DNA from 4 places in the Pseudomonas sp. YA1 genome. Region 1 is predicted to be linked to each of the others. Evidence: predicted binding sites of a transcription regulator. Region 1 holds the regulator's gene; each other region holds the start of a gene.
The links. Region 1 encodes FliA, which starts transcription of late flagellar genes. Its sites were predicted from a motif close to CTAAAGTTTNNNNNNNNNNNGCCGNTAA; they were not measured.

Region 1 (7,742 bases):
GCAACGCCAGGAGATGCTCGGTAAGCCGGCGATCCTGCTGGTTGCCGGGCCGATCCGCTCGATGATGTCGCGCTTCGCGCGGATGGCGGTGCCCAGCATGCATGTGCTGGCCTACCAGGAAATCCCGGACAACAAGCAAGTCACCATCGTCGCGACGGTGGGGCAGAACTGAACGAGGGCTGCGCCGGCTCCAGGGCCGGCACACCGGGCAACCTGAGGTTGCCGGCAAGACTACTGAACTGAGGGGTTCGGGCAATGCAAGTCAAACGCTTCTTCGCCGCCGATATGCGTCAGGCCATGAAACTGGTCCGCGACGAACTGGGTCCGGACGCCGCGATTCTCGGCAACCGCCGGGTCGCCGGCGGCATCGAGCTGACCGCGGCGCTGGATTACCAGGCCCCGCCGGCGCCGAGCAAGCCCAACCCGGCGCTGGAAGTGGAGCTGCGCAAGACCCAGGCGCGGATCGCCGAGGCGCGCGCCGAATTGACGGCGCGTCCGGCGGAAAACCAGCGCAAGGACCGTCAATTGTTCGCCGAGGAGAAGCCGGCGCGTCCGTCCCTGGCCGAGTCCATGACGGCGGCGCAGGCCAAGCCCCAGGCGGGCGGCCAGACCCTCGAGGCAATGCGTTTCGAACTGAACGGCCTGCGCGAGCTGATCGAGGTACAACTGGGTTCCATCGCCTGGGGCCAGTTGCAGCACCAGCGTCCGCAGCAGGCCAATCTCTGGCGGCGCCTGCAGCGCATGGGCTTGCCGGCGGAGCTGAGCAAGCCGTTGCTGGAGCGGGTCGCCGCGGTGGGCGATACGCGCCAGGCCTGGCGCATGCTGTTGGCGCACCTGTCGCGTGCCGTGCAGACCCCCGAGCAGGACCCGCTCGACGCGGGCGGCGTACTGGCCCTGGTCGGCCCGGCAGGCGCCGGCAAGACCACCACCCTGGCGAAGATGGCCGCGCGCTACGTCCTCAAGTACGGCGCCCAGAGCCTGGCGCTGGTGAGCATGGACAGCTACCGGATCGGCGCCCAGGAGCAGATCAAGACCCTCGGTCGGATCCTCAACGTACCGGTGACCCTGGTCGATCCCGGCCAGTCGCTGATCCAGGCCCTGGCGCCGCTGGCGCGCAAGCGCATGGTGCTGATCGATACCGCCGGCCTGCCGGCCAGCGACCCGGCATTGCGCATGCAGCTCGAGGCACTGGCGTCGCCGAGCCTGAACGTGAAGAATTACCTGGTGATGGCCACCACCAGCCAGAGCCAGGTGCTCAAGTCGGCCTACCAGACCTATCGGCACTGCGGGCTGGCGGGTTGCATCCTGACTAAGCTGGACGAGGCGGGCAGCCTCGGTGAATCGATGGCGCTGGCTATCGCCCAGCGTCTCCCGGTAGCCTATCTGGCGGATGGGCCGCGGATTCCGGACGACCTGCAGGTGGCGCGCAGTCACCAACTGGTCAGCCGGGCGGTGAGCCTGCAGGCACCGGAAGAGCCCAGCGAGGACGCCATGGCCGAGATGTTCGCCGGGCTCTACCAGCAACCGGCGCGGCGTGCCGGCTGAGGACGTGGGAAGAACCGCGCGTGGCGCGGGTGACGGAAGCGAAGGTGGCTTCCGCCGGGCCGGGAACGATGGCGCATCATTCCCGCCAATACCGGAGAGCGCTGGAAGGGGCGTTCCGGGAAGACGACAACACAAGGTATGAAGCAGATGGGTAGCATGCATCCCGTACAGGTGATCGCAGTAACTGGCGGCAAGGGCGGCGTCGGCAAGACCAATGTGTCGGTGAACCTGGCACTGGCTCTGGCCGATCTCGGCCGTCGCGTCATGCTGCTGGATGCCGACCTCGGCCTGGCCAACGTCGACGTCCTGCTGGGACTCACGCCCAAGCGCACCCTGGCCGACGTGATCGAGGGACGCTGCGAACTGCGCGATGTCCTCCTCCTCGGTCCCGGTGGCGTGCGCATCGTTCCCGCGGCCTCCGGCACGCAGAGCATGGTGCACCTCTCGCCCATGCAGCATGCGGGGCTGATCCAGGCGTTCAGCGATATCAGCGACAACCTCGATGTCCTGGTCGTCGACACTGCCGCCGGAATCGGCGATTCGGTGGTCAGTTTCGTCCGCGCCGCGCAGGAGGTGCTGCTGGTCGTCTGCGACGAGCCGACCTCGATCACCGATGCCTACGCCCTGATCAAGCTGCTCAACCGCGACCACGGCATGACTCGCTTCCGGGTCCTGGCCAACATGGCCCACAGCCCGCAGGAAGGACGCAACCTGTTCGCCAAACTGACCAAGGTCACTGACCGTTTCCTCGACGTCGCACTACAGTATGTAGGTGTCATCCCTTACGACGAGTCGGTACGCAAGGCCGTGCAGAAACAGCGAGCCGTATACGAGGCATTCCCCCGCTCGAAGGCGTCCCTGGCCTTCAAGGCGGTCGCGCAGAAGGTCGACAGCTGGCCGCTGCCGGCCAACCCGCGCGGGCACCTGGAGTTCTTCGTCGAACGACTGGTCCAACACCCCGCGACAGGTTCGGCCGTATGACAGCGGCCTCTGGAGTGCGTATGTATAGCAAGGCGCAAGCGCAGAACTCCCAGGAGCAACTGATCCAGCGTTACGCACCACTGGTCAAGCGCATCGCCTATCACCTGCTCGGCCGCCTGCCGGCCAGCGTGCAGGTGGAGGACCTGATGCAGGCCGGCATGATCGGCCTGCTCGAGGCCGCGAAGAAATACGACGCCGGCAAGGGCGCCAGCTTCGAGACCTATGCCGGCATCCGCATCCGTGGGGCCATGCTCGACGAGGTCCGCAAGGGCGACTGGGCGCCGCGTTCGGTGCACCGCAACACGCGCATGGTGACCGACGCGATCCGCGCGATCGAGGCGAGAACCGGACGCGACGCTAAAGATCACGAAGTTGCTGCCGAACTCCAATTGAGCCTCGAAGATTACTACGGCATCCTCAGCGACACGCAGGGCAGCCGCCTGTACAGCTTCGACGACCTGTTGCAGGACGGCGAACATGGATTGCCGGAAGACACCAGCCTCAGTCACAACGAACCGATCCACGGCCTGCTCGACGAACGTTTTCAGGCGGCCCTGGCGGATGCCATCGCCAAGTTGCCGGAGCGCGAGCGCCTGGTGCTGGCGTTGTATTACGACGAGGAACTCAACCTCAAGGAGATCGGCGAGGTACTGGGCGTCAGCGAATCGCGGGTCAGCCAGTTGCACAGCCAGTGCGCCGCGCGTTTGCGTGCGCGCCTGGCCGATTGGCGGTCGGCCTGAACCGGCCTCGACCGCAGCTTGTAACCGTTAACGCAAAAGAATGTGTGGCGCGTCCCCTGGGGCGCGCTCTGGTCTGTACGGAGGTTTACTTGGACAAGAACATGAAAATTCTCATCGTGGACGACTTTTCCACGATGAGACGCATCATCAAGAACCTCTTGCGGGACTTGGGCTTCACCAATACCGCCGAGGCCGACGACGGCACCACGGCGCTGCCGATGCTGCACAGCGGCAATTTCGACTTTCTCGTCACCGACTGGAACATGCCGGGCATGACCGGCATCGATCTGCTGCGCGCGGTTCGCGCCGACGAGCGCCTCAAGCACCTGCCGGTGCTGATGGTCACCGCCGAGGCCAAGCGCGACCAGATCATCGAAGCGGCCCAGGCCGGGGTCAACGGCTATGTGGTCAAACCCTTCACCGCTCAGGTCCTGAAGGAAAAGATCGAGAAGATTTTCGAGCGGGTCAACGGCTGAAGCCGGCCAAGAGGGTGTCATGGTGCTTGGTAACGATTCCACGGGCGACGAATTCGAATCGACCCTGAAAAAACACGCGCGCGAACTGGTGGACTGTCTCGAACGGGGGCACTTCCAGCAGGCGGTGCAATTGATCCAGGAGCTCAGCCAGGCCAGGGACCGTGGCCTCTACCAGGAAGTGGGCAAGCTGACCCGCGAACTGCACAACGCCATCGTCGATTTCCAGATCGACCCGCATTCCCCCCACGCGCAGGAAATGTCGCAGATCGCCGATGCCACCGATCGTCTTTCCTACGTGGTGGAAATGACCGAGAAGGCCGCCAACCGGACCATGGACCTGGTGGAGCAGAGCGCCCCGCTGGTCAACCAACTGGGCGACGATTCGCGGGAGCTGCACCAGGAGTGGCAACGCTTCATGCGCCGGGAAATCGACGCCGACGGCTTCCGCGAGCTGGCCAAGCGCATCGAACAGTTCCTCGTGCGCAGCGGCGAGAACGCCGGCCAGTTGTCCTCGCAGCTCAATGACATCCTGCTGGCGCAGGATTACCAGGACCTGACCGGCCAGGTGATCAAGCGTGTCACCAAGCTGGTCACCGAGGTCGAGAGCAACCTCGTGAAGCTGGTCTGGATGGCCGGCCAGGTGGACCGTTACGCCGGAATCGAGCACGACCACGTGAGCATGCGCCACCAGGCCGCGCTGGAGCGTTCGGCCAAGGGCGAGGGGCCGCAGGTCGCCGCGGAAAAACGAGAGGATGTGGTGTCCGGGCAGGATGACGTGGACGATCTGCTGTCCAGCCTGGGTTTCTGACCCGCCCGGCTCAAGACTGCGGCATCGCTGCCGTTAAGTAAGCATTGAACGCTGGCATCCGCGGGCTGCCGGCACAGCCTTCGTCATGCCGATGATCCCGGCGGGCGGGCTGAAGTCGGTCCGGAAAGCCGGGCCGGTATTTCCGGCAGGACAGCGGTCCTGCCGATCCTTTCGAGTAACACGTCTCTGGGAGCAGCCGAATGAGCTTCGACGCCGATGAAGAAATCCTCCAGGACTTCCTGGTTGAGGCCGGCGAGATTCTCGAGCAATTGTCCGAGCAACTGGTCGAGCTGGAGAGCCGGCCGGACGACATGGACCTGCTCAATGCCATTTTCCGTGGGTTCCATACGGTCAAGGGCGGTGCCGGCTTCCTCCAGCTGAACGCGCTGGTGGAATGCTGCCACATTGCGGAAAACGTCTTCGATATCCTGCGCAAGGGCGAGCGGCGCGTCAGCTCCGAACTGATGGATGTGGTGCTGCAGGCGCTGGATACGGTCAACGCGATGTTCGACCAAGTGCGCGAGCAGTCCGAACCGACCCCGGCGACGCCCGAACTGCTGGCGGCCCTTGCCCGCCTGGCCGAGCCCGAGGGCGCCGCGCCCGCGGAACCTGTGCAAGCGCCGCCAGCGGCCGTTCCGCCAGCCGAGCCTGCGGCGCCGCCGGAAGCGCCCGCGCAGAGTGCCTCCAGCGATATCACCGACGACGAGTTCGAGCAGTTGCTGGATGCTCTCCAGGGCGACGAAGCGCCGGCCTCCGCCGTTGCAGAAGCGCCCGCGGCTCCCGCTGGCGACGAGATCAGCGACGCCGAGTTCGAGGCGTTGCTCGACCAGTTGCACGGCAAGGGCAAGTTCGTCCCGCCGGCGGTCTCGGCCGAGCCTGCGCAAGTCCCCGCCGAGGCGGTCGAGCCGGCCGCGGCTGCCGCTGGTGACGATATCAGCGACGACGAGTTCGAGGCGCTGCTCGACGAACTGCACGGCAAGGGCAAGTTCGGCGATGTCCCGGAAGCCGCCGGCACACCCGCCGCACCGGCTGCCGCGGCTCCAGCGGCTGCGCCGGCGGAGCCGGGCAAGGCGCCGGCCGCCGCGGGCGGCGATGAGATCAGCGACGACGAGTTCGAGTCGCTGCTCGACGAACTGCACGGCAAGGGCAAGTTCAACGGCGCCTCCGAGGCCGTGGCGGCCGCCGCGGCGGTAGCCAAGAACATCGCGGCGAAGAGTCCCGCGGCGAAACCGGTCGCTCCGGCCAAGGCCGCCGCCGCGCGTCCGGCGGCGCCCGACAGGCCGGCGGCGAGCGAGGCGGAGACCACCGTGCGGGTGGATACGGCGCGTCTCGACGAGATCATGAACATGGTCGGCGAGCTGGTGCTGGTGCGTAACCGCCTGGTGCGCCTGGGCCTGAACAGTGGCGACGAGGCCATGGCCAAGGCCGTGGCCAACCTCGACGTGGTCACCGGCGACCTGCAGATGTCGGTGATGAAGACTCGCATGCAGCCGATCAAGAAGGTCTTCGGCCGCTTCCCGCGCCTGGTTCGCGACCTGGCGCGGAACATGAAGAAAGAGATCAACCTGGAGCTGGTGGGCGAAGAGACCGACCTCGACAAGAACCTGGTCGAGGCCCTCGCCGATCCGCTGGTGCACCTGGTGCGCAACGCCGTCGACCACGGCATCGAGAGTCCGGAGGAGCGCGAGGCCGCCGGCAAGCCGCGGGTCGGCCAGGTGGTGCTGTCAGCGGAGCAGGAGGGTGACCACATCCTCCTGATGATCACCGACGACGGCAAGGGCATGGACGCCGAGGTGCTGCGCAACAAGGCGGTGGAGAAGGGCCTGCTGGAGCGCGATGCGGCGGACCGCCTGACCGACCTGGAGTGCTACAACCTGATCTTCGCCCCGGGTTTCTCGACCAAGACCGAGATTTCCGACGTGTCCGGCCGCGGCGTCGGCATGGACGTGGTGAAGACCAAGATTTCCCAGCTCAACGGCACGGTCAACGTGTTCTCGCAGAAGGGGTCCGGCTCGAAGATCGTCATCAAGGTGCCGCTGACCCTGGCGATCATGCCTACCCTTATGGTGATGCTGGGCAGCCAGGCGTTCGCCTTCCCGCTGGTCAACGTCAACGAAATCTTCCATCTTGACCTGTCGCGCACCAATGTCGTGGATGGCCAGGAAGTGGTGATCGTCCGCGACAAGGCCTTGCCGCTGTTCTACCTCAAGCGCTGGCTGGTGCCGAGCGCGGCCCACGAGGAGCAGGGCGAGGGGCACGTGGTGATCCTGTCGGTCGGCACCCAGCGCATCGGTTTCGTCGTCGACCAGTTGGTGGGACAAGAAGAAGTGGTGATCAAGCCACTCGGCAAGATGTTGCAGGGCACCCCCGGCATGGCGGGCGCCACCATCACCGGGGACGGGCGCATCGCCCTGATCCTCGATGTGCCGAGCATGCTCAAGCGTTACGCACGGCGCATCTGACGCCGCGTATGGGTTTCCGGCGGCGCAGGAGCGTCGCCCTCTGAGGAGTAGCTATGGCAGTCAAAGTCCTGGTGGTGGACGATTCGGGGTTCTTCCGCCGCCGTGTCTCGGAGATTCTCTCCGCCGATGGACAGATCCAGGTGGTCGGCACCGCCACCAATGGCCGCGAGGCCATCGAGCAGGCGCTGGCCCTGAGACCCGATGTGATCACTATGGATTACGAGATGCCGCTGATGGACGGCATCACCGCGGTACGCAACATCATGCAGCGTTGCCCGACCCCGGTCCTGATGTTCTCCTCGCTGACCCACGAGGGCGCGCGGGTGACCCTGGATGCGCTGGACGCCGGAGCGGTCGACTACCTGCCGAAGAATTTCGAGGACATCTCGCGCAACCCGGACAAGGTCCGCCAGTTGCTTTGCGAGAAGGTCCTGACCATCGCCCGTAGCAATCGTCGCTCGATCAGCCTGCCGCCGCTGCCTTCGGCCACCTCGTCCAGCCATGCGCCGGCGTCGTCCTCCAGCCTCGGCGCGAGCGCGCGTGCCAGTGCCGGCGCGTCGCCGGCCCCGGCGTCGACCTCGGCGGCGCCGAAGCGCAAGGCCTACCGGCTGGTCGCGATCGGTACCTCCACCGGTGGACCGGTTGCCTTGCAGCGGGTGCTGACCCAGTTGCCGGCCAACTTCCCGGCGCCGCTGGTGCTGATCCAGCACATGCCGGCGGCCTTCACCAA
Region 2 (7,742 bases), on a different contig from region 1:
TCAGTGACTGACTGACCTGGGCCGATTCCTCGGCCTGGCTCGACAGCGACTCGGTGACGTCACGGATCGCCGCGACATTGCGGTTGATCTCCTCGGCTACCGAGCTCTGTTCCTCGGCGGCGCTGGCGATCTGTAGATTCATGTCGTTGATCACCGTCACCGCCTCGCCGATCCGTTGCAGCGCGGCCACCGCTTCATCCACCTGCTCGACGCTGCCCTGGGCCTGGCGATGGCTGCCGTGCATGGCGTCGACCACGTCGCGGGTGCCCTGTTGCAGGCCTTCGATCACCCCGCGGATCTGTTCCACCGAGTCCTGGGTGCGCCGGGCGAGGTTGCGCACTTCGTCGGCGACCACCGCGAAGCCGCGGCCGGCGTCGCCGGCGCGGGCCGCCTCGATGGCCGCGTTGAGCGCCAGCAGGTTGGTCTGCTCGGCGATGGCGCGGATCACTTCTAGCACCGAACCGATTTCCTCGCTGCTGCTGGCCAGTTGCTCGACCTGGCCCATGGCGCTGGTCAGGTTGGCGGCCAGGCTGTCGATGCTCTGGGTGGTGCGGTCGATCAGCGCCAGACCGTCGCGGGTCGCCTGGTCGGCACCGCGCGCGGCGTCGGCGGCCTGGGCGGCGCTACGGGCGACGTCTTGGGCAGTGGCGGTCATCTCGTGGGATGCGGTGGCGACCTGGTCGATCTCGCGGAACTGCTGCTGCATGCCGGCGCTGGTCTGGCTGGAAATCGCCGCCGACTGGTCGGCGGTACTGCGCGCATCGCGCACCGAGACCTTCACGTCGCGGATGATCGGCTGCAGCTTGTCGAGGAAACGGTTGAACCAACCGGCCAGTTCGCCCAGCTCGTCGCGCCCGGTGTGCGGCAGACGCTGGGTCAGGTCGCCTTCGCCGCTGGCGATGTCGCGCAGCATGTGGGCGACGCCGAGGATCGGCCGGGTTACGCCGCGGGCGGTCAGCCACAGCACCAGCAGGCCGAGCACCGCGGCGCCGAGGCCGAGGCCCAGCTCGACCCAGGTGCCTTCGCGGCGCATGTCGTCCAGTTGCCGCTCCAGCGCCAGGGCCGGGCCGAGCAGGGCGCTCTTCGGCACTTCGAGGAGCACGCCCCAGGGCTTGGCGCCGGGAATCGGCTGCAACGGTTGCAGCACCTTGAGGTCGTCGTTCTCGTTGAACAATTGGCTCTTGCCGGCGGCCAGCAGTTGCAGGAGTTCGCCGGCGTGCTGCGGATCCGCCTTGGCCAGGTTCTTGCCGAGCAGGCCGGCGTCGCGGCTGTTGCCGGCGAACAGCCCGGCCGGGCTGAGGATGCCGACCTGGCCGACGCCGTCGTAGAGTTCGCGGTTGCCCTGTTCGCTGAGCGCCTGCAGGTTGCTCAGGTTGATGTCCAGGCCCATCACGCCGATCACCTTGCCATCCAGTTCGAGGGGGAAGGCGATGCTGGTCATCAGCAGTTGGCGCTCGCCGACCTTATCGAAGTAGGGATCGAGCACGCAGGGTTGAGCGCTTTCCTTCGGGCAGGTGTACCAGGCGTTGTAGGCCGCGCCGCTGGGCCCGCTGCTGGTGTCGGCGAGTTCGGACTCGACCATCGACTCGGACTCCAGCTGTCCCGGCGTGGCCTGCGCCCAGTACAGGGAGAAGCGTCCCTTGTCGTTGCTGCCCAGGGCGGGTTGGTCGACGAACAGTTCGTCCTTGCCGTCCAGTGCGTTGGGTTCGAAGACCACGTACAGGCCGAGCACCTCGGGATTGGCGGCGAGCGCGGTGCGCACCTGGCGGGTCAGGTCTTCGCGCAGGTCGTAGGCGTCGAGGAAGCGCTTCTGCGCCTGGTCGCGGAGGAACAGGATCTGCCGGGAGAAACCCTTGCCGTACTGGAAGGCATCCATGAAATAGCGCTGGATGCGCAACGCCTGCAATTCCCCGCGGGCTTCCAGGCGCAGGCGCGCCGATTCGTCGAGCATCTGCGTACTGGCGCTTTTCACCAGTACGCTGCTGTGCTGCATGCGGTAGACCGAAAGGCCGACCAGCAAGGCGACCACGCCGAGCAGGCAGAGGCCTGCCAGCAGGGTGATCTTCCATTGGATGGACAGGCGGCGAAGGAACATGGGAGGGGTCCTTGTACGAAGAAACTGCGGGGGCCCAAGGCTTATCGGCAGGGCTCGCCCATTCTTGACGACGGTTCGTTCGCTGGCGCCGGATTGCCGTCGTGCGGCGAATCGCACGCAAGAACCGTGCACAACGGTTTATAGCCAGGCGACATTCGCCCATGCGCGGCTTTGACAGGCGGGGATGGCTGTAGCAGAGTACGCCCCTTTTTTCGGTCGCAGGCGGCCGGGTTCGTTTCATTTGCAAGGAGTTCAACGATGAACGCAGTGGTGCTGGCGGTCGCACTGATGCTCGTCCTCAGCCTTTGCCGTGTGCATGTCGTGCTGGCGCTGATCATCGGCGCGGTGGTCGGTGGACTGTTCGGTGGCCTAGGCCTGGAGGGGACTCTCAAGGCCTTCAACGGCGGCCTCGGCGGGGGGGCCACGGTGGCCCTGTCGTACGCCATGCTCGGCGCCTTCGCCGTGGCCATCGCTCGCTCCGGCGTGGCCCATGCGCTGGCCGACAAGGTCCTGGCGCTGCTCGGCCGGCACGACGAGCAGGGCAAGGGCGCCGGTGCGTTCAAGTGGATCCTGGTCGGCCTGCTGCTCTGCGTGGCGGTATCCTCGCAGAATATCCTGCCGATCCATATCGCCTTCATCCCGCTGCTGGTGCCGCCGCTGCTCTATGTGCTGAGCAAGCTGCAGATCGACCGGCGATTGATCGCCTGCGTCATCACCTTCGGCCTGATCACCCCGTACATGTTCCTGCCGGTGGGCTTCGGCAACATCTTCCTCAATGAAATCCTGCTGGCCAACGTGGCGCGCAACGGCGTCGACGTCAGCGGGATCAACGTCACCCACGCCATGTTCATCCCGGCCCTGGGCATGCTCGCCGGGTTGCTCATCGCGGTGCTGTTCAGCTACCGCCGCAAGCGCGTCTACGACTTGCAGCGGATCGAGCAGGCCGAACGCGTCGATGTCAGCTATAGCCCGAAAAGCCTGGCGGTGGCCGGGGTCTCCATCGTCGCCGCGTTCGTCGTGCAGCTGTGGCTGGACTCGATGATCATCGGCGCGCTGGTCGGTTTCGTGGTCTTCTCGCTGTCCGGCGTGGTGCGCTGGAAGGAGACCGACGACCTGTTCACCGAAGGCATGAAGATGATGGCCACCATCGGTTTCATCATGATCGCCGCGGCCGGTTTCGCCGAGGTGATGAAGGCCACCGGCGAGGTGCAGAGCCTGGTCGACGCCTCGGTGGCCTGGATCGGCAACAGCAAGGCGGTCGGCGCCATGCTGATGCTGCTGGTCGGCCTGCTGGTCACCATGGGCATCGGCTCGTCGTTCTCCACCGTGCCGATCATCGCCGCGATCTTCGTCCCGCTGGCGGTGCAACTGGGCTTCAGCCCGCTGGCCATCGTCAGCATCGTCGGCACCGCCGGCGCGCTGGGGGATGCAGGTTCTCCGGCGTCGGACTCGACCCTCGGGCCGACCTCCGGGCTCAACGTCGACGGCCAGCACAATCACATCTGGGACACCGTGGTGCCGACCTTCCTGCACTACAACCTGCCGTTGCTGGTGTTCGGCTGGGCCGCCGCGATGTTGCTCTGAGTCCCATTTCGGGCGGTCGCCTGACGGAATGTCGGGCCGGCCGCTTAAGCTTCCGACGGGATTGCCGATGAAACGGGAATCCCGTTTTTTATTGGGCGTCATGCTAGGAGTTGATGATGCGTCTGACCCTGAAATCCAAAGTCCTCCTGCTGGCCATGGTGCCGGTGCTGCTCTTCGCCCTGGTGCTCAGCGGCGGAGCGGTGCTGATCCTGAAAAAACAGGCTGATACCGAAGTCAAGGATACCCGCGAGCGCCTGCTCGGCGACCGTCGTGCCGAACTTGAGCACTATGTGCAGATCGCCATGGGCAGTATCCAGGCCGAGTACGACCGCTCGGCCAACGGCGACCTGAATGCCCGCGCCGAGGCCATTGCGCGCCTGTCGAAGGTCAAGTACGGCAAGGACGGCTATATCTTCGGCTACGACTCCCAGGTGGTGCGCCTGTTCCGTGGCGACAGCCCGGTGGACGTCGGCAAGAGCTTCCGCGACCGCCGCGATCCCAGCGGCGTCTACCTCAACCGCGAACTGGTGGAGGCAGGCAAGAACGGCAGCCACTACGTGACCTATACCTCGCCGCTGCCGGGTAACGAAAGCGTCATGGTGCCCAAGCTGTCCTATACCCTGTACCTGCCGAAGTGGGACATGGTGATCGGCTCGGCGATCAACCTCGACGGCGTCGAGGCTCAACTGGTGGAGATCAAGCAAGCCATCGACGAGCGTATCGGCACCCTGATCGCCAGCATCGTGGCGATCGCCGGGGTCCTCCTGGTGGTCCTGCTGGTGATCGGCCTGGCGGTGGCCAACGCGATGCTGCGGCCGTTGCACCAGATCCGCCAGAACCTCGATGACATCGCCGCCGGCGAAGGCGACCTGACCCGTCGCCTGCCGGTGACCAGCCACGACGAGCTGGGCGAGCTGGCCGGTTCCTTCAACCGCTTCGTCGAGAAGATCCACGGTCTGGTGCGGCAGATCGCCGGGATGACCGGCGACCTCAAGCAACTGGTGGAGCAGATGTCGGCCCAGGCCGAGCGTTCCGAGCAGGCCATGGAGCGCCAGCGCCACGAGACCGACCAGGTCGCCACCGCGATCAACGAGATGTCCGCCGCCGCCCATGAAGTGGCGCAGAGCGCCCAGCGCGCCGCCGAGGCCGCGCAGCAGACCGACCACGAAGGCCAGGCGGCCAAGCGCGTGGTGGACGGCAGCATCGAGCGCATCCACTCGCTGGTGGACGAGATCCGCGACAGCGGTTCCTCGCTGGACAGCCTGCAACAGGACGTGCAGTCGATCGTCAGCGTGCTCGGGGTGATCCGCTCGATTGCCGAACAGACCAACCTGCTGGCGCTCAACGCGGCCATCGAGGCGGCCCGTGCCGGCGAGGCCGGACGTGGCTTCGCGGTGGTCGCCGACGAAGTGCGGGCGCTGGCCAGCCGCACCCAGCAGAGCACCCAGGAAATCCAGGGCATGATCGATCGTCTGCAGCAGGGCACCAACGCCGCGGTCGACGCCATGCGCCGTTCCGGCGAGGCCGGCGAGGGCACCAGCAACCAGGCCAACCAGGCCGGCGATTCGCTGGACGCCATCGCCCAGTTGATTGCCACCATCAACGCGATGAACGCGCAGATCGCCAGCGCCGCCGAGGAACAGACCGCGGTGGCCGAGGAGATCAACCGCAGCGTGCACCAGATCGCCGGCGCGGTGGACAGCGTCGCCGACGAGGCCCAGCAGGGCGCGCAGACCGCCCGCAGCCTGGCGCAACTGGGCCAGGGCCTGGGCCGGCTGGTCGGTCAGTTCCGCATCTGACCCTTCCCCCGCGCGACCGCTGCCGGCAAAAGAGCCAGCCGGCAGTGGTGCGCCACAGAGCCTTCCTGTCATTATTCGGCGGAGTCGGCCGGCAGTCGTGAACGATCCACCTCCGCCGGCTGACTAATGCTTTGCTTCCCACTGCCAGATGGATTGGACATGCTCGACACGAAACTGGAATCCCGGACTTTTCTCCTGTTGCTGGCGGTGGTCACGCTCGCCTTCGGCTGGCTCTTGCTGCCGTTCTACGGCGCGGTGTTCTGGGGCACCATCCTGGCGATCATCTTCGCCCCGGTGCAACGCCGCCTGCAGGTGCGTCTGAGAGATCGGAAGAACCTCGCCGCGCTGATCACCCTGCTGATCTGCGTGCTGATCGTGATCATCCCGGTGATCTTCATCGCCGGTTCGCTGGTGCAGGAAGGCGCGAGCGTCTACCAGCGGGTCAAGTCCGGCGAACTGAACTTCGCCGCCTACCTGCAGCAGGCGGTGGCCGCCTTACCGCCATCGGTGCACCAGTGGCTGGAGCGCTTCGACCTGGCCAATCTCTCTAGCCTGCAGGAGAAGCTCTCCTCGGTGGCGATGCAGGCCAGCCAGGTGGTGGCGACCAAGGCGTTCAGCATCGGCCAGAACACCCTCGACTTCGTCATCAGCTTCGGCATCATGCTCTACCTGCTGTTCTTCCTCCTTCGCGACGGTCGCGTGCTCGGCCGGCGGATCAAGCAGGCGGTGCCGCTGAGCCAGGAACACAAGCACCACCTGTTCGCCAAGTTCACCACGGTGATCCGCGCCACGGTGAAGGGCAACATCGCCGTGGCTGCCACCCAGGGCGCTCTCGGCGGCCTGATCTTCTGGGTGCTGGGCATCGAGGGTGCCTTGCTCTGGGGCACCCTGATGGCCTTCCTGTCGCTGCTGCCGGCCATCGGCGCGGCGCTGATCTGGGCGCCGGTGGCGGCCTATTTCCTGCTCACCGGGGCGATCTGGCAGGGCGTAGTGCTGATCCTGTTCTGCGTGGTGGTGATCGGCCTGGTGGACAACATCCTGCGCCCGATCCTGGTCGGCAAGGACACCAAGATGCCGGACTACGTGGTGCTGATCTCCACCCTCGGCGGTATGGCCTTGTTCGGCCTCAACGGCTTCGTCATCGGCCCGCTGATCGCCGCGCTGTTCATGGCCAGTTGGGACCTGTTCACTGGTCGCGAGGAAGAACCACAGGCCTGAGTCGCGCCCGTGGCAGACAAGCCCCGCGAATGCGGGGCTTGTTCGTTTCAGGCCTTGAAGCATCATGGACGGCGCTGTCGTGGCTGAGCCGCTCCAGGCAGTGCCTGGGGCCTTCGGCTAACAGTGCGTCGAACCTGGTACATCGCGACCGTTGCGCGAATGGACATGGAGCAGCGCTTGCCGGCACTCCTCAGGGCTCGCCGCTGTCAACCGGCGGCGGACCTCGGCTTGAGCGCGCAGGTGGCGAGGAAGGTCGGCATGAAGCGGTCGATGACGAAGCGCGGGTGCGGTTGCCAGTCTTCGTAGAAATCCTGCAGCAGCAGGCCGGCGGCGAGCTGGCCGGCGATCTGCTGGGTCAGGCTATGGCCGAACACCAGGGCTTCGCCTTTCTCGCGCTTCGCCGCGAGGGCTTCGGCGGAGAGGCTTTCCAGGTCGGAGTAGGGCAGGCGATGTCGCGGCCGGATCAGGCCCTGCTCTGCCAGTTCCGGCGAGCGGTCCTCGATGAACAGCGCCGGGTTGTAGAAGCTCGCCAGCAGCTTGCCGCCCGGCCGCAGCACCCGCGCGCATTCGCGCCAGACCGGCAGGACATCGTCGACGTAGAGATTGGAGATGGGATTGAAGACCAGGTCGAAGGAGGCATCGGCGAAGGTCGAGAGGTCGCGCATGTCGCCCTGCACGCAGGCCAGTTCGAGGCGGTCGCGGGCGGCGACCTGGCGGTCCTTGTCCAGCTGTCCCGCCGAGGCGTCGAACAGCGTGACCCGTGCGCCGGCGGCGGCAAGGATCGGCGCCTGCTGGCCGCCGGCCGAGGCCAGGCAGAGGATCTCGCGGCCGCGTACGTCGCCCAGCCAGTGAGTGGGTAACGCGCCCGGGGTCAGCTTCACCGCCCAGTCGCCGCGGCGTGCGGCGGCGACCTCCTCGGCGCTGACCGGTCGCGACCATTCGCAGTCACGGGCGGCCTGGGCGTCCCAACTGGCGCTGTTGTGTCGCAGGACGTCGATATCGTGGAAGGTGGGCATGAGGCCTCCGGGTTCATCCATGGAGCGCGG
Region 3 (7,742 bases), on a different contig from region 1:
CGGATCGACCTGGCGGAAGACCTCGTCGACCCAGGCGCGGCCCGCGATCGTCGCGTGCTCGCGGGTAATCACCCGGGCCTCGGCCTCGCGTTGTGGATCGATCAACTGAGCGGTAAGGTCGCCGCCGCCGACGTCTTCCGCCAGAGCGGTACGGACGTTGGCCTGGATTTCGCCTTGGAGGTCGGCAAGGGTGAGGTTAGGCATGGCGGGCTCCTGTACGAGATCGGGCGATTATACGGAGCGCGGCGGACGGCGTCTGTGCCTGCCTGGGCGCCGGTCGGGACGGCCGCCATTCATCGGCCTTCGCTTGTGTGAAGAGAGTCATGTCTATAGGAAAACCCTCTATCTAGATTTGAAAGTATCTCTATAATGAATGTAGATACTTGTTTTTGACGCCTGGAAATTGACGTTACGGACGACGCCAATCGATCCTCTGTGCCCGATTTTTGCCATTCCATGCGCGGCCGCGAGGGTGGCAGGAGAGTCCCGATGCAGAACGATGCCAATGTGGTGCACCTGACCAGGGTCGCTTCCGAGCCGTCGCCGAACGCCGGAGCGGGGCGCCTGCCGGTCATCCTCGTGCAGGTGCGCGACAAGGCGGCGCTGCAGCTGAAACAGGCGTTGCAGGCGTTGTTCGACAACGCCGACGACACCCTCTTCGAAATGGCCGACCGAGCCACCAGCAACCTCGAACAGAACGCTTTCTTCGAAGCCATGCGCGACCTGCGCCTCAAGCGCAAGAGTATCGAGCGGGTCTACCTGCAGAAGGTCTTCGAGGAGTTCTCGGCGCTCAACCAGGTACAGTCCGGCAAATCCGTGCCGACCCTGGATACCGTGTCCTTCGACAGCCTCAGCCTGGTACAGAACGAGGAACTGGAGGAGTCCGTCGCGGTGGACGCGATGGTGGCGCGGGTGATGAGCCGCGATGCCACCGCGCTGGCCCACCTGAGCACCCGCCTGAACACCCTGGTCGGGCGGAAGGTCGACGAGAAGAGCAATCCCCTCGCTCCGCGTCCGCTGACCGCGGATTTCCTCGATGCCTGCCAGGGGCTCGGCGTCGAGATCAAGGTCAAGCTGATCATTCTCAAGCTGTTCGAGAAGTACGTCCTGGCCCATTGCGACCAGTTGTACGCCGAGGCCAACCAGATCCTGGTCGCTGCGGGCGTGCTGCCGGAACTCAAATCCGCACTGCCGCGGCGTCAGCACGCTGTCCGTCCCGAAGCGGTACGCGATGCCGGGACCCTGCAGGCACAGGCTGCGCTGCTCGACGGCGGCCAGCAGGAAGTCTTCGGCGCGCTGCAGGAACTGCTGGCGCAGGTCCGCGACAATCCTTCCTTCTACCGTCGCGAAACGCCTGAGAATGCCGCGCCGATTTCCAGCAACGACCTGATGCGCCTGCTTTCCCACCTGCAACAGCACTTGCCGGGCCCTGGCGCCGTGGAGTTCGACGTCCGCGACGGGGTCGACCAACTGCTCCAGCGGGTCAGCCACAAGAGCGGCCGTTCTCGGGTGGTCGGCCAGGTGGACGATGACGTCATCAACCTGGTGTCGATGCTGTTCGAATTCATTCTCGACGACCGCACCCTGCCTGATTCGCTGAAGGCCCTGATCGGTCGGATGCAGATCCCGATGCTCAAGGTGGCCCTGCTCGACAAGACCTTCTTCAGCCGCGGTAGCCATCCGGCACGTCGCCTGCTCAACGAGATCGCATCCGCGTCGCTGGGCTGGGCCGAACACAATGATGCCCGGCGCGACAGCCTGTACCAGAAGATCGAACAGGTCGTGATGCGGCTGTTGAACGACTTCGTCGACGACCCGGCGATCTTCGCCGAGTTGCTGGAGGACTTCATTGCCTTCACCGGCGACGAGCGCCGCCGCAGCGAGCTCCTCGAGCAACGCACCCGCGACGCCGAGGAAGGCCGCGCCAAGGCCGAACTGGCTCGTCAGGACGTGGAGCAGGTGCTGAACCAGCGACTGCTCGGCAAGGTCCTGCCGGAGGTGGTGGTGCGCCTGCTGCGGGATGCCTGGAGCAAGGTGATGCTGCTGATCTGCCTCAAGCATGGCAAGGTTTCGGCCGAGTGGCGGGAGGCCCTGGATACCATGGACGAGCTGATCTGGAGCGTCGGCCCGCATGATGATCCGCTGTCCCGCCAACAGTTGCTGGAGCGCGTGCCAGGCCTGCTCAAGGCGCTGCGCGAGGGATTGGCCAGCGCAGCCTTCGATCCGTTTTCCACCGGTGAATTCTTCAGCCAGCTGGAAACCCTGCATGTCCAGGGCCTGCAGCGCGACAAGCGCGGCGAGGCGGCGGTCGCGGACAGCCCCCTGCTCGACGAAGCGACCCCGGGCACGGCCGCGGAAAAGCCCCGGGCGCCGGTCATGCTGCGGGTGGTCGAGGAAATCGTCCTGACCTCGCCGGACGCCGCCCCGGCGCCTGTCGAGAGCGAAGTGCGCCTGCCGGACAACGACGAGGCACTGCTGCGGGTCGATGCGCTGCGTGTCGGCAGTTGGGTGGAAATCCAGGAGGACGCCGAGCACAAGCTGCGCTGCAAGCTGGCGGCAGTGATCCGGCCCACCGGTCGCTACATCTTCGTCAATCGCACCGGGATGAAGGTCCTGGAAAAGACCCGCATGGGCCTGGCGGTGGAGTTTCGCCGGCAGGCGGTACGCCTGCTGGACGATGCCTTGCTGTTCGACCGGGCCCTGGAGTCGGTGATCGGCAACCTGCGGCGCCTCAAGGGCGCCTAGCCGCTTCTCGAGGACCCGGCGGATGCCGGGTCTTTTCGTTCTTGCGGGTAATACCTTTCCTCGAAGCATGTCGAAGCGGCCGATCCAGAGCCCGCCTGATCGTCATTCCGGCGCCGCTGGATTAGAGTGGGGGCTCGTTCAGGAGCCCGTATGCATTTCGATTCCGTTACCGGCTGGGTCCGTGGCGTCCGCCACTGCCCTTCACCGAATTTCAACCTGCGTCCGCAAGGGGACGCGGTGTCGCTGCTGGTCATCCACAATATCAGCCTGCCGCCGGGACAGTTCGGCACCGGCAAGGTCCAGGCGTTCTTCCAGAATCGCCTGGACCCGAACGAACATCCCTATTTCGAGGAGATCCGCCACCTGACGGTTTCCGCGCATTTCCTCATCGAACGCGACGGCGCCATCACCCAGTTCGTCTCCTGTCACGACCGCGCCTGGCATGCCGGGGTTTCCTGCTTCGACGGTCGCGAGGCGTGCAACGACTTCTCCCTTGGCATCGAACTGGAGGGGACCGACACGGAACCGTACACGGACGCGCAGTACACTGCCCTGGCCGGGCTGACGCGGCTGTTGCGCGTGGCCTTCCCGGGGATCACCCCGGAACGCATCCAGGGCCACTGCGATATCGCCCCGGAGCGCAAGACCGATCCCGGCGAGGCTTTCGACTGGTCGCGCTACCGCGCCGGATTGACCGATTCCAAGGAGGAAACATGACGTTCCTGGTGTTGCTGCTGGCCCTTGCGCTGGAGAAGTTCTCCGGCTGGCGCCGGCGTATCCAGCGCGATGGCGCCTGGCTCGCCTGGCTGAGCCTGGTCGAGGACCTGCCCTCGGTGTCCCGCCGCTCCTGGCTGGGGCTGCTGCTCGCGGTGGTCCTGCCGTTGCTGCCGCTGGCCCTGCTGCTGACATTGCTGCAGCCGCTGGCCTATGGCTGGTTGAGCCTTCCGCTGCATCTTCTGGTGGTGGTCTACAGTCTCGGCCGCGGCGACGTCATGGCCGACCTCGGGCCGTTCCGCGACGCCTGGCGGCGCGAGGAGGCCCAGGCTGCCTTCCATGTCGCCGAACGCGATCTGGGGATCCTGGGCGGCAGCGAGAGCGAACTGATCGGCCGGGTGCACGGCCATCTGCTCTGGCAGGGCTACCAGAGCTTCTTCGCGGTGATCTTCTGGTATGCCTTGCTCGGCCCGGTGGCGGCCCTGGCCTATCGCCTGCTGGCACTGGCGCTGGAGCACGCCCGCCAGCCGGCGTTGCGCGAACAGGCGGCGCGCGTCCGGCATATCCTCGACTGGTTGCCGGTGCGTGCGCTGGTGCTGAGCTTCGCCCTGGTCGGCAACTTCCTCGCGGTTATCCGCGTGCTGCTGCACTGGCTGCTGGCCTGGGACATCTCGGCGGCCGCGCTGCTGGGCAAGGCCGGGCGGGTCGCCAGCGATGTCGAAGCGGTCGAACTGGGTGCCGCCGGCGTCGCCAGCCTGGATGCGCTCTGGCAATTGCTGGTGCGCGCGGCCGTGCTCTGGTATGCCGTGTTCGCCTTCTGCGCGCTGTTCCTCTGAGCGTAGCGACGGGGAATCCGCTTGCGATTCCCCGTTAACCTTAAGTTACAGAACACCAGGCCGATATCGGGTACACAGGTGAACGTGTCCGCATGATTTCGAAAGGCCATTACCGAGCGGACTCCGTGCGTCAATGTCGCCACGCGGCGGCATCTCTCAGAACGATAAGAACAATCAGGAGACGTCTGGGTGAAGACCGTACTCTATCCCGCCATCGCGCTGATGAACCGGCTCAGCTTCGGCATGAAGTTCGGCCTGATCAGCGTGCTGTTCTTCCTGCCGCTGCTGATCACCAGCTTCTATCTGGTGCGCGATGCCTATCGCCAATTCAGCGACACCCGGATCGAACTGCAGAGCTTGACGCTGCTGGGTAGCGGACTTCAGATCCGGCGTGGCCTGGAGTCCCTCAACGATCTGTTGCAGATCAATGCGGTCATCGGCCAGTCCGGCAAGGCCGGCGATCTGGAAGCGCGCATCGCGGACGTCCAGAAGGGGCTGCGCGGGCGGCTCGAGGCGCTGGCGCCGCTCAGCGAGGATGGTGCGGCGGTAGCCGAATTCGAGGCCCAGCGCGACCGGTTGCTCAACGGCTTGCAGGCCGTGGAGGCCGAAGGGTCCTTGCAGGGCAAGGGCGCACGGGCGGAGAAGCTGCTCGGTAGCGCACAGGTATTCATCAAGTTGCTCATCGCCCAGGCCGGGCTCAGCCAGGACAGCCAGCGCCAGGTGCGCCAGCTCAGCGAGCTGGTCGGTTCGATAACGCCGGAGGTGACGGCGGCCATCAGCAAGGGGCGCGCCATCGGCGCCTACTCCCTGGGCCAGGGTTTCCTCAATTCGTCCTCCAGCGCGCGGCTCGACGAACTGCTGCTGGAGTTCGAGAAACTGCATGGCGAGTACGGCCTGAAGCTGCAGGAGTCCCTGGCCGGCAGCCCACCGGCGCTCGAGGAGGCCGCCCAGGCCAGTCGCGAGACCCTGAAGAGCCTGGGGCAGTTGTTCGAGGACCGGGTGATCGTGGCCGAGACGCTGGATACCCCGTGGACGCAGTTCTACGATCAGGTCAGCGCGGCGATGGACAAGACCTACCAGCTCGACGACGCCGTTCTCGGCTATCTCGATACCCAGTTGCAAAAGCGCCTGCAACAGGTGCGCACGCAGATGCTGTTGCTAGTCGCCGCGCTGGCCGTGGTTTTTGCAGCGATCCTATACCTCTACGGCGGTTTCTACGTTTCCACCCGCGCCACCCTGAAGGATCTCGGGCGAATGATGGAGCGCGTCGCCGGCGGCGACATGACGGTCAGCTTCCAGGCCCGCAGCCGTGACGAGCTGGGCGAGCTGGGACAATCGTTCAACGAATCGGTGGCGAAGATCCACGACCTGATCGAGCGGGTCAGCCAGACCGTCGGCGAGGTCGAGCGGCAGACCCTGCGCGTCGAGTCGGTGTCGGCCGAAAGCAACCAAGCGGTAGCCGGGCAACGCAGCCAGATCGAGCAGGTGGCCACGGCGATGAACCAGATGGCCGCTACCGCCCAGGAAGTGGCACGCAGCGCGGCGATGGCGGTGAGCAGCGCGAACAGCGTGAACCAGGAAACCCTCAGCGGGCGCAGCCTGGTCGAGTCGCAGGTGGGTAGCATCCAGCGCCTGGCCGGCGAGATCGACCAGTCGGTGGCGGCGATCAATCGCCTGGCCAGTGACAGCGCCTCGATCAGCCAGGTGCTGGATGTGATCAAGGGCATCGCTGAACAGACCAACCTGCTGGCGCTCAATGCGGCGATCGAGGCCGCTCGTGCCGGGGAGCAGGGGCGCGGTTTCGCGGTGGTGGCCGACGAGGTGCGCACGCTGGCCAAGCGCACCCAGCAATCCACCGCCGAGATCGAACAGATGATCCTGCGCCTGCAGGGCGGCGTCGATGCGGCGGTGAAGGCGATGGGCAGCAGCCACCATACCGCCGATGGCACCGTCAACGAGTCGGCGCAGGTGCAGCAGGCACTGGAGAATATCCTCGGCGCGGTGGGCATGATCGTCGACCAGAACCAGCAGATCGCCGCCGCCGCCGAGCAACAGACCGCCGTGGCCCACGATATCGACCAGAACATCGTCGAGATCAACCAGGCCGGCGAGCGCACCGCGGAAGGCGCCAGCCAGACCGAACGGGCCAGCCGCGAACTGGGCGCCCAGGTGACCCAGCTGAAACGCCTGATCGGCGCGTTCCGGGTGTAGGCGCAAGGCCTGCACGGGACGTTTTTCGTCCATCCGATTGAACGCTGGGCGGACGGGGACATCCCACTGTCATGCACATGGGGTAAAGGCTGAGCAGGTCAATCCGGCGGTGCGACAGGCGGAGGCGAAATCGCGGCATTTTTTTATTGATCTCGCGTCCCCTTGGTCCTAAAGTTCGCGCCCGAACGTCCATGCTGGAAACGATCCATCCGGCTCAAGTACTGACGACGAGAGATCGCCCTGTGGCAAGGCGACGTCCGCTGCTCAAGCGGCCAGGTCGTCGCGCGGGACACGCGCGCGACCTACCAGGATGAACAGGCGGTGGCTGCCGGCAGGCAGGTGATACTCGGCGACATGCCTTGGGAAGTAGGCGAACCAAAGTGGGGAAACGGATTAGACGTTCAGCTTCACCCCTACGAATCCATGTGTTTTGCCATTGGGAGTCCCAACCATGTCCATCAAGGTCGAGGATTATTTCGCCCCTGAAACCTTCCAGCGCATGAAGGCCTTCGCCGACAAGCAGGAAACCCCCTTCGTGGTCATCGACAAGCAGACCATCGCCGATGCCTACGACCAACTGACCGACTGCTTCCCCTTCGCCAGGATCTACTACGCGGTGAAGGCCAATCCCGCTACCGAAATCACCGAGCTGCTGCGCGACAAGGGTTCGAACTTCGATATCGCCTCGATCTACGAACTGGACAAGGTGATGAAGACCGGCGTCGGTCCGGAGCGCATCAGCTACGGCAACACCATCAAGAAATCCAAGGACATCCGCTACTTCTACGAGAAGGGCGTGCGCCTGTTCGCCACCGACTCCGAAGCCGACCTGCGCAACATCGCCAAGGCCGCTCCCGGCGCCAAGGTCTACGTGCGTATCCTCACCGAGGGCTCGACTACCGCAGACTGGCCGTTGTCGCGCAAGTTCGGCTGCCAGACCGACATGGCCATGGACCTGCTGATCCTGGCCCGCCAGCTGGGCCTGGAGCCCTACGGCATTTCCTTCCACGTCGGTTCGCAGCAGCGCGACATCTCGGTGTGGGACGCGGCGATCGCCAAGGTCAAGGTGATCTTCGAGCGCCTGAAGGAAGAAGACGGCATCGTCCTGAAGATGATCAACATGGGCGGCGGCTTCCCGGCCAACTACATCACCAAGACCAACGACCTGGAAACCTATGCGGAGGAGATCATCCGCTTCCTCAAGGAGGACTTCGGCGACGACCTGCCGGAAATCAT
Region 4 (7,742 bases), on a different contig from region 1:
TTGGCGCCGGTGGCGGAGATATCCAGCAGTTGTCCGCTCAGCGGCGCGCGGAGTTTTTCCCCGGCGATTTCCGCGGCGATCGGCTGGCTCTGCTTGATGCTGGCGCGGTAGGCGTTGCGGCGCTGGTGGTAGAGCACTTCGGCGGGAAGGGCGGCCCAGTAGCAGGGGACGCCGTCGTGTTCGCCGAACTGCACCGGGCGCTCGCATTCCCAGGCGATACGCACGCCTTCGTGGAAGGCTTCGACGCGAAACGCCTCGCCGTTCTGCAGGAAACGTTCGCCGGTGTTGGGGATGAGTTCGTCCAGCGCGACCATCCCGCGGTCGCGGTCGATGTCCACCAGGAAGCTCTGGAAGCGCTGGTTGCGATCGGCAAAGGTGATCAGCAGGGAGTCGCGGCTATCCTGCAGCAGGCGCAGGTTGGCCTGGATTTCCACGGGGGCCTTGAGCACCTTTGGGGGTTGCGGCCCCGCTTCTTCGACGAACGGGTTGGGCACCTTCAATGCTCTCCTGGGGCACGAATGCCTCAATGATAGCACTGTGCCTTGATACGTGTGCTGGTCGGGTTCAGGCCTGGCTGAGCGGGCGTTGCCGGCTGCTCGAGGCGGTGCCGCCGCGGCTGTCGTACAGGCTCGGGGCGTCCTGGCCGCGGAGGATGTTCAGCAGGCTGCCGGTGGAAGCCTGGTTGGCGCGGATGATCCGCCCGTTGCGCAGGTTGGCCTGCTGGCAACGCTCCAGCAGTTCGCCCAGTTCGTCGCCGCGCGCCAGCAGCTCGGCGCCATCCGCACGCTCGCGGGCGTAGCGGGCAAGGCCTTCGCGGTCGAGGGAAACGCCGGCTTCGCGGAGGATTTCCGCGCGGGCCCGGCCATTTCGCTCCAGTTGCTGCATCAGTGGCTGCTTGGCCCCGAGAAGCTGTTGCAGGACCGGCAGTTCGCGCCGTTCCAGGGCCTGGAATTCTTCGTCGACCAACTGCAGGAGTTGGCTGGCGTGGCCGATATCCTCGGCGAACAGATCGAGCAGGGTAGGGGAGTCAGGCATCTCGGGCTCGGGAGTTCATTCGGCGTCCAATGTCCTCCAGCGCGTCCTTCGAGGTCAGCGCTGGGATTCGAAGTCGAGCAGCTTGCTGGCAACACGCTCGCTGTCGACCTGATAAGTGCCATCGGCGATCGCTTGCTTGATCCGGGCAACCTTATCGTTGTCGACCACCGGCAGGGTCTGCAGCTGGTCCGTGACTTTCTGCATGTTCTGGGCGGTTTCGCTGATCTGCACCGACTCGCCGCTCTTCGGAGCGGAAGTCGCGGCCTGGCCTGCCTTGTCGGCGCCAGTGGCGTCGGGACGCCCCGCGGCGGTGCTGCCGGTACGGCCGGTGGTGGCTGGCGTGCTGCCGGGATTCAGCCGGTTGAAGTCGATGACCATGGTTGTAAACCTCGAAGGTATTGGACGCTTGCCTAGCTTTTCGGCGAAGGCTTGAAAAACTTTAGGACTTATTTTCGTGCGTCGTTTCCCAGTTTAGAGAAACCCGCCGGGGTAGCGCCAGCGCTACCGGCCACGGCTTTCCCTCTACATATTCACCTCGACCGTGCCGGGTTCTATCACGCGGGCCTTGATTATCCGCTGCGAGCGCAGGTTGCGCACGCGGATCTGCTGGCCCGGGGCGCCATCGGACAGCGCCTCGCCGGGCATCTTGACGTTGATGGTGGCGGTGCGCGCGAGGATCACCACCTGGTCGCCCTTGCGCACGGCCTCGGCCTGCTCGAGGAAGACCGGCGCCAGCACCTGGTCGTTGACCACCGGTCGGCGCAGCTTCTGCCCGACGACGCGGGCCGGATCGGTCAGGTAGCCCTGGGTCAGCAGGCCGACGTCGCGCTCGACCAGGGCGATGTCGGCATCCTCCAGCACGTGCGCGCGCTTGAGTGGCTGCACCGCGACCACTACCTGGCGGAACAGTTTCACCTGGGCCGGCATGAAGATGGTCCAGGGCGCACTGCCTTCGCAACCGATGCGCACGGTGACCCTGCCGATCGGTTGTGCCGGACTTTCCTGGCTGAGCGTCAAGTCCCTGTCGCATTCGGCCAGGCGCAAGCGCGGGTCGACGCGATTGACCTGAATCTGGTAGCGCCCGTCGAGTCCGCTATTCTGCAGATATTCTTCTACCTTGAATTCAAGAAACCCCTGGGTGGAGCCGATAAGTACCTCGGGAGCGGTAAAACCCTGGGCCTGGCTGTTGTTAGCCGCGCACAGGTAGCCGAGCCCGAGCAAAACGGGTAAAAACCGTAGAGAAGTATGGCTACGGGCCATTATTCGTCGAAAAACTGTCGTTGCCTGTTTCATGCAACGGGTTAAGCAATGGTCGTGCCGGAGTCCGGTACGACCGTCTGAGGGGAGCGCCAATGGCCGGTGTTTTGGATTCAGTCAACCAGCGCACGCAGTTGGTCGGACAGAACCGTCTGGAGCTGCTTCTGTTCCGTCTGGACGGTAACCAGCTCTACGGCATCAACGTGTTCAAGGTGAAAGAGGTGTTGCAGTGCCCGCGCCTGACGGTGATGCCCAAGTCCAGCCCGGTGGTGCGCGGGGTGGCGAACATCCGCGGAGGCACCATTCCGATCCTCGACCTGGCGCTGGCCACCGGCCGCCGCGGGTTGCAGGACCTGACCAACAGCTTCGCGATCATCACCGAGTACAACACCAAGGTGCAGGGTTTCCTGGTGCGCTCGGTGGAGCGCATCGTCAACATGAACTGGGAAGAGATCCATCCGCCACCCAAGGGCGCCGGCCGCGAGCATTACCTGACCGCGGTGACCCGGGTGGACAAGCAGTTGGTGGAAATCATCGACGTGGAAAAAGTGCTCGCGGAGGTCGCACCGACGTCCGAGGAAGTGTCCCACGGCGTGGTGGACGCCGAGACCCAGAGCCGCGCGGTGACCAAGCGGGTGCTGGTGGTGGACGATTCGTCGGTGGCGCGCAAGCAGGTGACCCGTTGCCTGGAGGCGGTCGGCGTGGAAATGACCGCGCTCAACGACGGGCGCCAGGCCCTGGAGTACCTGCAGAACATGCTCGCCGAGGGACGGCGTCCGGAAGACGAGTTGCTGATGCTGATCTCCGACATCGAAATGCCGGAAATGGACGGTTATACCCTGACGGCGGAAATCCGTAGCGATCCCCGCCTGCAGAAACTGCACATTCTCTTGCATACTTCGTTGTCCGGGGTCTTCAACCAGGCGATGGTGAAGAAGGTCGGTGCGGACGACTTCCTCGCCAAGTTCCGTCCGGACGATCTGGCGGCGCGGGTGGTGGAGCGGATCAAGGCGGTGGACGCGGGCTGAGCGATCGGCCCTCGACAACAATGTGAATACGGGCGACCGGCTGCGTTCCGGTCGCCCAGGGCGAAGAGGCTTATGCGTGTCGGCAGCTAATGCGGATTTCGAGTTGTTCAGGGTCTTCCTCGAGAAGACCTGCGGCATTGTGCTGGGCAGCAACAAGCAGTACCTGGTCTCGAGCCGGCTGAACAAGCTGATGGAGCAGCAGGGCATCAAGAGCCTGGGAGAGCTGGTGCAGCGCATCCAGACCCAGCGCGGCGGCCTGCGCGAGATGGTGGTGGACGCGATGACCACCAACGAGACCCTGTGGTTTCGCGATACCTACCCGTTCGAGGTGCTCAAGCAGCGGGTTCTTCCCGAACTGATCAAGGCCAACGGCGGGCAGCGCCTGCGGATCTGGTCGGCGGCCTGTTCGTCAGGCCAGGAGCCGTACTCGCTGTCGATGGCCATCGACGAGTTCGAGAAGACCAACCTGGGGCAGTTGAAGGCGGGCGTGCAGATCGTCGCCACCGACCTGTCGGGGTCGATGCTCACCGCCGCCAAGGCCGGTGAATACGACACCCTGGCGATGGGCCGCGGCCTGTCCCCGGAGCGTCTGCAACGCTATTTCGACGCCAAGGGGCCGGGGCGCTGGGCGGTCAAGCCGGCGATCCGCAGCCGCGTCGAGTTCCGCGCCCTGAACCTGCTGGACAGCTACGCCAGCCTCGGCAAGTTCGACATGGTGTTCTGCCGCAACGTGCTGATCTATTTCTCCGCCGAGGTGAAGCGCGACATCCTGCTGCGCATCCATGGCACGCTCAAGCCTGGCGGCTACCTGTTCCTCGGCGCCTCGGAGGCGTTGAACAACCTGCCCGACCACTACCAGATGGTGCAGTGCAGCCCGGGCATCATCTACCGGGCCAAGTAGCGCAAGGAAGCGGACCCGCGCCAGGTTGCGCCGGGGGTGACCTGGCAGCCTGGCGCGGGTCCGCTTGGGACGGGCAGGTGGGACGAGACTTTCGCCCACTGCCCAGGCTCCGAGCGCCACGCGCGGCGGCGCCGTCGCAGCCCGCTCGGCACAGGACGGCTGGCTCGGAGCGGGGCAGTTTAGGACTGCGCGATCTAGTTGTATTGACAGATATTTCTGATAGTCAGGTGATCTGGCAAGTTGCCGCTTTGCCGGGGAACTGCTTACATGATTCAAGCGTTCCCTCGATCCGCCACGCCTACCAGGAGACTTCCATGGCCATCACTGCGCTGCCCTCGGCCGATGGGCAAGAGTTGACCATCCAGATCCAGGGGCGCTTCGACTTCGGGGCCCATCAGGACTTCCGCGACGCTTACGAGCGCGTCGCGATCACTCCGCGACGCTATGTCGTCGACCTGCGCAACGCCACCTACCTGGACAGCTCGGCCCTTGGCATGCTCCTGCTGCTGCGCGACCACGCCGGCGGCGAGAACGCGCAGATCAGCCTGGCGAACTGCAGCCCGGAAGTGCGCAAGATCCTCGCCATCTCCAACTTCGAGCAGTTGTTCAAGATCAGCTGAGATGAATCCCCCGGCGGCGCGGATCGAGAGCCTGACGATTCTCATCGCCGAGGACAACGCGGCCGACCGCCTGCTGCTGTCGACCATCGTCAGCCGCCAGGGGCATCGCGTGCTGACCGCCGGCAACGGCCTGGAGGCGGTGGCGCTGTTCGAGACCGAGCGGCCGCAACTGGTCCTGATGGACGTGATGATGCCGGTGATGGATGGCTTCGAGGCGGCCCGGCGGATCAAGCAGCAGGCCGGCGAGGAGTTGGTGCCGATCATCTTCCTCACCTCCCTCAGCGAAACCGAGGCGCTGGTGCAGAGCCTGGAGGCGGGCGGCGACGACTTCCTCTCCAAGCCGTACAACCGGGTGATCCTCGAAGCCAAGATCAACGCCATGGGACGCCTGCACCTGCTGCAACGAACGGTGCTGGAGCAGCGCGACCTGATCGTCCGGCACAACGAGCACCTGCTCAACGAACAGCGGGTGGCCAAGGCGGTGTTCGACAAGGTGGCCCATTCCGGCTGCCTGAACGCCAGCAACGTGCGCTACCTGCAATCGCCCCTCGCGCTGTTCAACGGCGACCTGCTGCTGGCCGCCTACAAGCCGTCCGGCGGCATGCACGTGCTGCTCGGCGACTTCACCGGCCACGGCCTGCCGGCGGCGATCGGCGCGATGCCGCTGGCCGAGGTGTTCTACGGGATGACCGCCAAGGGCTATCCGATGGCCGACATCCTTCGCGAGATGAACGCCAAGCTGAAGCGCATCCTGCCGGTCGGCGTGTTCTGCTGCGCCACCTTGCTCAACCTGAGCTTCCAGCGCGAACTGGTGGAGGTCTGGAACGGCGGCTTGCCGGACGGCTACCTGCTGCGCGCCGCCAGCGGCGAGCGGGTCGCCCTGGTGTCCCGCCACCTGCCGCTGGGAATCCTCGAGCCGGCGGCGTTCAGCGACCGTTGCGAAACCTATCCGCTGGATATCGAAGATCGGATATTCCTGTTTTCCGACGGTGTCCTCGAGGCCAGCAACAAGGCTGGCGAGATGTTCGGCGAGGCGCGGCTGCTCCAGCTGTTCGAGCGCAATCGCCAGCCGTCCGCGCTGTTCGACGAGATCCAGCGCAGCCTGGCTCAGTTCCGCGGCGCGGTGCAGGACGACGTGAGCATGCTCGAAGTGCGGCTGCAGCCGGATAGCGGCCTGCAATGCCCGCCGCTGGCGTTTTCCGATAGCGGCGTGAGCAGTCCGCTGGACTGGTCGGTGAGCTTCGAATTCCGCGCCGAAACCCTCAAGCATTTCAACCCGCTGCCCCATGTGCTGCAACTGCTGCTCGAGGTCCACGACCTGCGCGCGCGCGGCGGTGCGCTGTATACGGTACTCGCCGAACTCTATTCGAACGCCCTGGAACATGGCGTCATCGGCCTCGATTCGACGATGAAGAGCGACGCGGCGGGATTCGCCCGCTATTACCAGGAGCGGGTCAGCCGCCTGCAGGCCTTGCGCGACGGCTACGTGCGGCTGCACCTGGACCTGGCGCCGCATGGCGCGGGGGGGCGTCTGCTGGTGCGGGTCGAGGACAGCGGCGAAGGTTTCGACGTGGAGCGCGCGCTGAATGCCGTGGAGCGTCAGGAACGCCTCTGCGGCAGGGGTTTGCGCCTGATCCGCGAATTGTCCGATCGTTGCCAGTGGTCGGCCGACGGAAAGGTGGTGTCCGTGGAGTTTTTCTGGTCGCCTCAGGCATAATCGCGCTTTCGTCGCGGTGCTCCTAATGGGTAGGGCATCGGAAGTCGACTTCAGGGAGCGATCGAATGTCCGCGCCGCATCTCGATGATCGTGTTCTGGCTTCGTTGCAGGAGGTCATGGAGGACGAATATCCGGTCCTGCTGGATACCTTCGTGCTCGACTCCGAGGAGCGCCTGCGCAGCCTGCATGCCGCCCTCCAGGCCGGCGATGCCCAGGCTTTGCGGCATACCGCGCACAGCTTCAAGGGAGGCAGCAGCAACATGGGCGCGGTACTCCTCGCCGGCTACTGCAAGGAGCTGGAAGAAAGCGCCAGGCGCGGCGAGCTGCAACGGGCGCCGGCGCTGATCGAACAGATGGAGCGCGAATTCGCCATCGTCCGCATCCTTTTCAAACAGGAACGTCAGCGCTATCGCTGAGGTTTTCGTCCTTTCCGGCGACAAGGTACCGGCCCGATCGAGCCTCCCTGGCGTATAATGCGCCGCTCGATTTGGAGTCCTTCATGCGCGAGCAAGCCCTACGCATCCTCAAAGACGTTTTCGGTTACGACGCCTTCCGTGGCAACCAGGCACGGATCATCGAGCGGGTGGCCGAGGGTGGCGATGCGCTGGTACTGATGCCCACCGGCGGTGGCAAGTCCCTGTGTTTCCAGGTCCCGGCGCTGCTGCGCGAAGGCCTGACGGTGGTGGTGTCGCCGCTGATCGCGCTGATGGAGGACCAGGTCGCCACCCTGGACGAACTCGGCGTGCCGGCGGTGGCGCTGAACTCCACCCTCAACCCCGAGCAGCAGCGGGACATCGCCGAGCGCCTGCAGCGCGGCGAGATCAAGCTGCTCTACCTGGCACCGGAACGGTTGGTCCAGCCGCGCATGCTGGCCTTCCTGCAACGACTGCCGGTCGGCCTGTTCGCCATCGACGAAGCGCACTGCGTGTCGCAATGGGGCCATGACTTCCGTCCCGAATACCTGCAGCTCGGCCAGCTTGCCGAGCTGTTCCCGCAGGTGCCGCGGATCGCCCTGACCGCCACCGCGGACATGCGTACCCGCGAGGAGATGATCCAGCGCCTGCACCTGCAGAACGCCGAGCAGTTCCTCTCCAGCTTCGACCGGCCGAACATCTTCTACCGCATCGTGCCCAAGGAGCAGCCGCGCAAGCAGTTGCTCGGCTTCCTCTCTGAGCGGCGCGGCG

Region 2: a site for FliA is predicted at 2,137-2,164, ahead of AC4OR5_RS24270 (methyl-accepting chemotaxis protein). Genes of this name have one in related genera too.
Region 3: a site for FliA is predicted at 4,335-4,362, ahead of AC4OR5_RS06790 (methyl-accepting chemotaxis protein). Genes of this name have one in related genera too.
Region 4: a site for FliA is predicted at 1,451-1,478, ahead of flgM (flagellar biosynthesis anti-sigma factor FlgM). Genes of this name have one in related genera too.

The regions. Positions count from the first base shown of each region.
Region 1 is NZ_JBZWBG010000008.1:244,893-252,634, forward strand. Features, by position in the region: gene flhA (flagellar biosynthesis protein FlhA) at 1-172, shown strand, start outside; gene flhF (flagellar biosynthesis GTPase FlhF) at 256-1,545, shown strand; gene fleN (flagellar synthesis regulator FleN) at 1,684-2,526, shown strand; gene fliA (RNA polymerase sigma factor FliA) at 2,523-3,266, shown strand; gene AC4OR5_RS13735 (chemotaxis response regulator CheY) at 3,368-3,742, shown strand; gene AC4OR5_RS13740 (protein phosphatase CheZ) at 3,762-4,550, shown strand; gene AC4OR5_RS13745 (chemotaxis protein CheA) at 4,751-7,012, shown strand; gene AC4OR5_RS13750 (protein-glutamate methylesterase/protein-glutamine glutaminase) at 7,066-7,742, shown strand, end outside.
Region 2 is NZ_JBZWBG010000019.1:32,442-40,183, reverse strand. Features, by position in the region: gene AC4OR5_RS24270 (methyl-accepting chemotaxis protein) at 1-2,095, opposite strand, end outside; gene AC4OR5_RS24265 (Na+/H+ antiporter family protein) at 2,354-3,679, shown strand; gene ctpM (methyl-accepting chemotaxis protein CtpM) at 3,793-5,478, shown strand; gene AC4OR5_RS24255 (AI-2E family transporter) at 5,638-6,696, shown strand; gene AC4OR5_RS24250 (class I SAM-dependent methyltransferase) at 6,903-7,712, opposite strand.
Region 3 is NZ_JBZWBG010000004.1:85,395-93,136, forward strand. Features, by position in the region: gene nadC (carboxylating nicotinate-nucleotide diphosphorylase) at 1-204, opposite strand, end outside; gene AC4OR5_RS06775 (DUF1631 domain-containing protein) at 490-2,745, shown strand; gene ampD (1,6-anhydro-N-acetylmuramyl-L-alanine amidase AmpD) at 2,896-3,462, shown strand; gene ampE (regulatory signaling modulator protein AmpE) at 3,459-4,295, shown strand; gene AC4OR5_RS06790 (methyl-accepting chemotaxis protein) at 4,485-6,506, shown strand; gene AC4OR5_RS06795 (type III PLP-dependent enzyme) at 6,958-7,742, shown strand, end outside.
Region 4 is NZ_JBZWBG010000009.1:83,238-90,979, forward strand. Features, by position in the region: gene flgZ (flagellar brake protein FlgZ) at 1-536, opposite strand, end outside; gene AC4OR5_RS14465 (flagella synthesis protein FlgN) at 565-1,035, opposite strand; gene flgM (flagellar biosynthesis anti-sigma factor FlgM) at 1,090-1,413, opposite strand; gene flgA (flagellar basal body P-ring formation chaperone FlgA) at 1,558-2,256, opposite strand; gene AC4OR5_RS14480 (chemotaxis protein CheV) at 2,388-3,320, shown strand; gene cheR (protein-glutamate O-methyltransferase CheR) at 3,397-4,221, shown strand; gene hsbA (anti-anti sigma factor HsbA) at 4,536-4,841, shown strand; gene hsbR (two-component system response regulator HsbR) at 4,843-6,558, shown strand; gene htpB (two-component system sensor histidine kinase HtpB) at 6,624-6,974, shown strand; gene recQ (DNA helicase RecQ) at 7,058-7,742, shown strand, end outside.